One region of the Klebsiella sp. genome, then DNA from elsewhere that is predicted to be linked to it. Evidence: predicted binding sites of a transcription regulator. Region 1 holds the regulator's gene; the other holds the start of a gene.
The links. The regulator LexA, encoded in region 1, represses DNA repair genes until DNA is damaged. The targets are predictions, from matches to a motif close to TNCTGTATGTACATACAGNA.
Positions count from the first base shown of each region.

Region 2: the regulator LexA is predicted to act here: its motif matches at 1,702-1,721, upstream of dinB (DNA polymerase IV).

Region 1 is NZ_JAPUEW010000072.1:13,785-17,596, forward strand. It holds gene zur (zinc uptake transcriptional repressor Zur) at 1-37, shown strand, start outside; gene QVF11_RS21595 (CsbD family protein) at 383-592, opposite strand; gene dinF (MATE family efflux transporter DinF) at 729-2,045, opposite strand; gene lexA (transcriptional repressor LexA) at 2,117-2,725, opposite strand; gene QVF11_RS21610 (diacylglycerol kinase) at 2,848-3,216, opposite strand; gene plsB (glycerol-3-phosphate 1-O-acyltransferase PlsB) at 3,346-3,812, shown strand, end outside.
Region 2 is NZ_JAPUEW010000018.1:22,489-26,300, forward strand. It holds gene nqrE (NADH:ubiquinone reductase (Na(+)-transporting) subunit E) at 1-146, shown strand, start outside; gene nqrF (NADH:ubiquinone reductase (Na(+)-transporting) subunit F) at 158-1,381, shown strand; gene nqrM ((Na+)-NQR maturation NqrM) at 1,384-1,599, shown strand; gene dinB (DNA polymerase IV) at 1,739-2,794, shown strand; gene QVF11_RS07415 (GNAT family N-acetyltransferase) at 2,800-3,252, shown strand; gene QVF11_RS07420 (RNA ligase RtcB family protein) at 3,488-3,812, shown strand, end outside.

The DNA of each region.
Region 1 (3,812 bases):
TGACCACACCATCCTGATCAAAAAGAAAGCCCGCTGAGGCGTTAGCCGCAGCGGGAATCAAGGGTGTATACCCGTCATACTTCAAGTTGCATGTGCGTTGGCTTTGTTACTCGGCTCATCCATGAGCCTCGCCCTTCAGGCCGCCGGGATACGGCGTTCAAATCTGTTCCAGACAGATTTGTCGCTCGCCCCAGTCACTTACTGGAGTCAGCTCCTGGGGATTCTCTGCGTTGCCGCGTGATTCGGCCTTCAGCCTCACCCCCTCGGGGCCAGCGCAAGCGCTGTTCAAAACGGTTAACCGTTTTGTCCTGCAACTCAAATTATTTAGGGTATAAATCGTTAGGACAGGCAATAATAAGGGGATTAAAACACGACGTTTTCGCTACCAGCGATAATCGTTTTTAGTTTCCCAATCCTTCACTTCTTTCTCGGCCTGATCTTTGGCGTATCCATAGCGTTCCTGAATTCTGCCAACCAGCTGGTCGCGCTTACCCTCGATGACGGTCATATCATCGTCGGTAAGTTTGCCCCATTGTTCTTTCGCTTTACCTTTCAGCTGTTTCCAGTTACCGCCGATTTCATCTTTATTCATCATGTCATCCTCATCGTTCGGTGATCGTTCGGTGAATGAACAGCCCGCAGTGTGCCGGACATGACTTAACTATAGATGAGTATTCTGAGTAAGATTTATTATTCGGAATCTTTAACCATCATATTAACAATATACGCTATGAAAACCAGGTGTCGCGCTGCCAGTGACGCCGCCAGACGATTGCCAGTGAAGCCCCGCGCAGGGCAAGAAACACCGCCAGCGCCAACCATAGACCATGATTACCAAGAACCGGTACCGTCAGCAGCGTCAGGGCGAATCCCGCCGCCGCTACCGCCATGCTGTTACGCATCTCTGCCCCGCGCGTTGCGCCGATAAACATGCCATCCAACAGGTAGCACCAGACGCCAATGACCGGCAGTATTGTCTGCCAGATGAGATAGCGGTCGGCGAGTTGCTGCAGAGAAGGGAGCGACGTTAGCAAGGCGATAATCTGCTCGCCAGCAAGGCTGTAAATCAGCGCAAACGCCAGCGCTACCATGCCTGACTGACGGCAGGCCGCACGCCATACCTCAAGCAGTTGGCTGCCGTCGCGGGCACCGTAAGCCTGCCCGGAGTGCGCCTCCACGGCGTAGGCAAAACCATCCAGCGCGTAGGCGGTAAAGGTGAGCATGGTCATCAGCACCGCATTGACCGCTACAACGTCAGCGCCAAGGCGGGCGCCATATACCGTCATCGCCCCAAAACACAGTTGTAGCAGCAGCGAGCGCAGCATAATGTCGCGGTTCAGCGCCAGAAGACGGCGCACATCGCCGCGCCACGCGGTTTTCAGCATCGATAGCGAAACGCCCCGCAGTACCAGCACGCGTTTCGCCATAACGAGTCCAATGAAAAAGGTGGCGTATTCTGCTGTTACGGTCGCCAGGGCCGCGCCCTGCACGTTCATATGCAGGCCCATTACCAGCCATAAATCGAGCACGATGTTGAGTACATTACCGACGACCAGCAGGATCACTGGTGCACGGGCATACTGCACGCCCAACAGCCAGCCCAGCAGCACCAGATTCGCCAGGGATGCCGGAGCGCTCAGCCAACGAATCTCGAGGAAACGGCGGGCCTGTTCAAGCACCGCATCACTGCCGCCGACGATGTGCAGCGCCAGATTAATTAACGGCATTCTGAATAGGACGATGGCTATCCCGGCAGCCAGTGCCAGCCCCAGCGGCTGCACCAGCGCACGCGCCAGCCGTTGGGGATCTTTCGCGCCGAATGCCTGGGCCGTCAGACCAGTAGTACTCATGCGCAAAAACAGGAGCAGCATGAAGAGAAAGCTGGTCGCCATTGCGCCAACCGCAACGCCGCCCAGATAAACCGGGCTATCAAGATGACCGATAACAGCGGTATCCACCAGCCCCAGCAAAGGAACGGTGATATTAGAGAAAATCATGGGCAGCGCTAAGCGCCACAGGGCTTTATCGGCGGCGTTAAAAAGCATGGGGAAGAGCCCAAATGAAGAAGTAAGACAGCGCAGCATCATGTATCAGATGATGCTGCGAGATGAAGAGGTTACTGCCAGTTGCCGTTGCGGATAACGCCGACAGCCAGGCCTTCAATAGTGAAACTTTGCTGGCGTAAATCCACCACGATTGGGGTAAATTCGCTGTTTTCAGGCAGCAGTTCGACGACGTTACCCTGTTTTTTCAGACGCTTCACGGTAACTTCATCGTCAATGCGGGCCACAACAACCTGGCCATTGCGCACATCCTGAGTTTTATGTACCGCAAGCAGGTCGCCATCCAGTATACCGATGTCTTTCATGGACATTCCGCTTACGCGCAGCAGAAAATCGGCATTCGGCTTAAACATTGCCGGATCGACCTGGTAGTGGCCTTCGATGTGCTGCTGTGCGAGCAGTGGTTCACCTGCTGCGACGCGGCCGACAAGCGGCAGGCCGCTTTCTTCTTCCGTCAGCAGACGAATACCGCGGGAGGCACCGGAAACGATCTCGATTGCGCCTTTACGCGCCAGCGCTTTCAGGTGTTCTTCCGCCGCGTTTGGGGAACGAAACCCCAAGCGCTGAGCAATCTCCGCACGCGTCGGCGGCATGCCCGTCTGGCTGATATGATCCCGAATGAGATCAAACACCTCTCGCTGCCTGGTCGTTAACGCTTTCATTCCGCCCCCTGGGTGTATATACAGTTATGCTGTGAGTATATACAGCTAACGGTGATTTTGGAACCACATTTCACACAAAAATCAGGAGTTTCTTTCTGTTTTGCGAGCCGCTATGGCATGGCTTAGCGGTAGTTTGACCACAACAGCGTTCCCCATGTGATCAACGCGATAATAATTGCCAACAGGACCGCCGCAGAGCCCATATCTTTCGCGCGGCCAGACAACTCATGATGTTCAGGGCCAATACGGTCAACGACCGCTTCAATCGCGCTGTTGATAATTTCAACTATCATCACTATCAGGACCGAGCCAATCAGCAAAACGCGCGTGATGGCATCGACATCCAGCCAGCAGGCTATCACCACGGCAATAATGGCAGCTATGCCTTCCTGACGAAATGCGGCCTCATTGATCCACGCCGCACGGAATCCTTTCCAGGAATACCCCGCGGCTTTAACGATTCGGGTTAACCCAGTGGTATTATTGGCCATCAAACAAACCTTTTTATGTAAATGACGTCAATGAGTGTACGCGTTTGCCGCGTTACAACGGAAATTTTGCGCACTTTCTGTTATTCTTGCGGCGCATTTGCATGATTAACCAGAGGCTTCACATCGTCTATGTCTGGCTGGCAACGAATTTACTATAAATTACTGAATTTACCATTAAGGGCACTGGTAAAAAGCAAGTCAATTCCGGCACAACCTGCTCAGGAATTGGGCCTGGATACCTCACGTCCCATCATGTACGTCCTGCCCTACAATTCGAAGGCGGACCTGCTGACGCTTCGCGCTCAATGTCTGGAACATGAATTACCGGACCCGCTTGAGCCGCTGGAGATCGATGGTACCCTGCTTCCACGCTACGTGTTTATTCATGGCGGCCCGCGTGTTTTCACCTACTACACGCCGAAAGAAGAATCCATCAAGCTGTTCCATGATTATCTGGATCTGCACCGCAATCATCCCGACCTTGACGTGCAGATGGTGCCGGTTTCGGTGATGTTTGGTCGTGCTCCAGGGCGTGAAAAAGGCGAAGTGAACCCGCCGCTGCGTATGCTAAACGGCATTCAAAAATTCTTCGCCGT
Region 2 (3,812 bases), on a different contig from region 1:
TGTTGGCGATTGTGGCGATGGCTGGCATCCGTGAAAAAATGAAATACGCAAACGTGCCCGCAGGCCTTCGCGGGTTAGGGATCACCTTTATTACCACGGGTCTGATGGCGCTGGGCTTTATGTCATTCTCCGGTGTGCAGCTATAAGGGCGGAAAGTATGGAAATTATTCTTGGCGTTGTGATGTTCACGCTGATCGTCCTGGTGCTATCAGGGCTGATACTGGCCGCGCGTTCAAAACTGGTGAATGCTGGTGATGTGGTCATTGAAATTAATAACGAGGCGGATAAACAGATCCGTACTCCGGCGGGTGATAAGTTACTCAATACGCTCTCCAACAACGGTATTTTCGTTTCATCAGCCTGCGGTGGCGGTGGTTCCTGCGGCCAATGCCGGGTGACGGTGAAAGAGGGCGGCGGCGATATTCTGCCAACCGAACTTTCTCATATCACCAAACGTGAGGCGAAAGAAGGCTGCCGCCTGGCCTGTCAGGTCGCGGTGAAGCAGAACATGAAAATTGAGTTGCCGGAAGAAATCTTCGGAGTTAAGAAGTGGGAATGCGAGGTTATCTCTAATGATAATAAAGCTACTTTTATCAAAGAGCTGAAGCTGCGTGTGCCGGATGGCGACGAGGTTCCATTCCGCGCGGGTGGTTATATTCAGATTGAATGTCCTTCGCACAAGGTCGCTTATGCCGACTTTGATGTACCGGACGAGTATCGCGGCGATTGGGATAAATTTAACCTCTTCCGCTACGTTTCTGACGTAAAAGAGCCGACTTTGCGCGCTTACTCAATGGCTAACTATCCGGAAGAGAAAGGCATTATCATGCTTAACGTGCGTATCGCGACGCCGCCGCCGAAAGTACCTGACGCGCCACCGGGTATCATGTCCTCGTATATCTGGTCGCTGAAAGCGGGCGATAAGGTGACGATTTCCGGGCCGTTTGGTGAATTCTTTGCCAAAGAGACGGACGCGGAAATGGTCTTCATCGGCGGTGGTGCTGGAATGGCACCGATGCGTTCGCATATTTTCGATCAGCTTAAGCGTCTGCACAGCTCGCGTAAAATTAGCTTCTGGTACGGTGCACGTTCTCTGCGTGAAATGTTCTATGACGATGAATTCGAACAGTTGGCGCGTGAAAATCCGAATTTCACCTTCCATGTGGCGCTGTCCGATCCGTTGCCGGAAGATAACTGGACCGGCCATACTGGCTTTATTCATAACGTCCTGTATGAAAACTACCTGCGCGATCACCCGGCACCGGAAGATTGTGAATTTTATATGTGTGGCCCGCCGGTCATGAACGCTGCAGTGATTAAAATGCTCAAAGATCTCGGCGTTGAAGATGAAAACATCATGCTGGATGACTTTGGAGGCTGATGATGTTGACGGTATTTGTGGCGACCTTTGTTATTTTTGCGTTGGTTATTCTGGGGATGTCGCTGGGATACCTGATCAAGCGTAAAAGTATTCAGGGCAGCTGTGGCGGGATCTCCTCGCTGGGGATAGAGAAAGTCTGTGACTGCCCTGAGCCTTGCGATGCGCGTAAACGGCGAATAGCCCGTGAAGAGCAACGCCAGCAGAACCGAATTCTGTAATTTCTTCAGTTTCCACCCGGCCGAGCGTAGCGACGCCGGGTTATTCCTCATCACGATATTCATCGCCGCTTACAACACATCTCTTCTCAATATCTCGATTTTTGCTGTATACTTGTCCAGTGGTCAGTGGGGGCTAACTATGCGCAAAATCATCCATGTTGATATGGACTGTTTCTTCGCGGCGGTTGAGATGCGTGACAATCCGGCGCTGCGCGATATTCCTATCGCCATTGGCGGTAGTCGGGTACAGCGCGGCGTTATCAGTACCGCCAACTATCCGGCGCGTAAATTCGGGGTGCGCAGCGCCATGCCGACGGCCACAGCTCTCAAGCTTTGCCCGCATCTGACCCTGCTACCCGGTCGTTTCGATGCTTACAAAGAAGCCTCAAATCATATCCGGGAGATTTTTTCCCGCTACACTTCGTTAATCGAACCGTTATCTCTGGATGAGGCCTATCTTGACGTCAGCGACAGCGTACTTTGCCTGGGCTCAGCGACGCTGATGGCGCAGGAGATCCGTGAAACCATTCATCGTGAACTAAATCTGACAGCCTCCGCCGGAATTGCGCCGGTAAAGTTCCTCGCTAAAATCGCCTCGGATCTTAACAAACCCAACGGCCAGTTTGTCATTGCGCCGCATCAGGTGGCGGAGTTTGTCAAAACGTTGCCGCTGTCGAAAATTCCTGGCGTCGGCAAAGTTTCTGCCGCAAAGCTGGAAAGCATGGGGCTGCGAACTTGTGAAGATGTGCAAAACAGCGATCTGGCGATGTTGCTCAAGCGCTTTGGTAAATTTGGCCGGATATTATGGGAGCGCAGTCAGGGGATCGATGAGCGAGAGATTAACAATGAGCGCCAGCGTAAATCAGTTGGCGTCGAGCGCACTTTGGTGGAGGATATCCACGAGTGGGCGGAGTGTGAGTCGATTATTGAAAATCTCTATCCTGAGCTGGAACGACGTCTGGCGAAGGTAAAGCCGGATTTGCTGATTGCCCGCCAGGGCGTCAAACTGAAGTTTAATGATTTCCAGCTCACCACGCAGGAACATATCTGGCCCCGGTTGAATAAAGATGACTTGATCAGCACTGCTCACAAAGCCTGGCAAGAGCGACGAGGTGGCCGGGGAGTGAGGCTGGTGGGGCTGCATGTGACGCTTCTTGACCCACAGCTTGAGAGACAATTAGTTCTGGGATTATAACGATGCTGAAAATAAGACCTTACGAGGCGCATGATTTTTCCGCGCTATGCGCCATCTTTTTACGGGCCGTTAAAGAGACCGCCAGCGCTGATTATTCCCCACAGCAAATTGTCGCCTGGGCGCAGGTTGATGAAGTTCGCTGGCGACAGAAAATAGCCACCTCTCAGGTGCTGGTGGCGGTAAAAAATGAATCGCCCGTTGGGTTTATTACTGCCGTTGATGACTATATCGATTTACTGTTTGTCTCGCCTGACTATAGCCGCCAGGGAATTGCCAGCACGCTGCTTAATGCATTGTTTATACAGTTTCCTGAACGTATTTGGACAGTGGAAGCCAGTATTACAGCAAAACCCTGCTTTGAACGTCATGGTTTCAGTGTTGTAGAGAAACAGGTGGTAGAAGCACGCGGTGAATGTTTTCTTAATTATCTGATGCGGCGACAAATCGTCTTGCAATAAAAATTGCGCCTGATTACTATACGTGCGCTTTCACCTAATTTATTAACTGCAAAGGAGGTTCACCATGAAAATACATTCTCAGAACGCACTTTGCAGACCTTCCCAGGAATAACTCTCTTTTTGCCCTGGTAACGTCTGCCACATCCTTTATTTATTTTTATACCCAAATAATTCGAGTTACACGTAACTAACGTGCATGTGGCCTGGAGTATGACGGTTATATATGGATTGGTATATGGGCAATAATGTTCATTATACGTCTGACAATATTTCTTATATTACGTCAGACGATCTGTGGATCGAAGGTTTAGCGATCCAACAATTACACACGACGGCAAATTTACCCCACATGCATCGCGTGGTGGGAATGCCTGACTTGCATCCCGGTCGCGGCTATCCGATTGGCGCGGCCTTTTTCTCTCTCGGTCATTTCTACCCGGCTCTGGTGGGTAACGATATCGGCTGCGGTATGGCGCTGTGGCAAACCGATATTCTTGTGCGGAAATATAACGCGGATAAGTTTGAGAAAAAACTGGCCGCTATGGATGACGTTGCTGAAG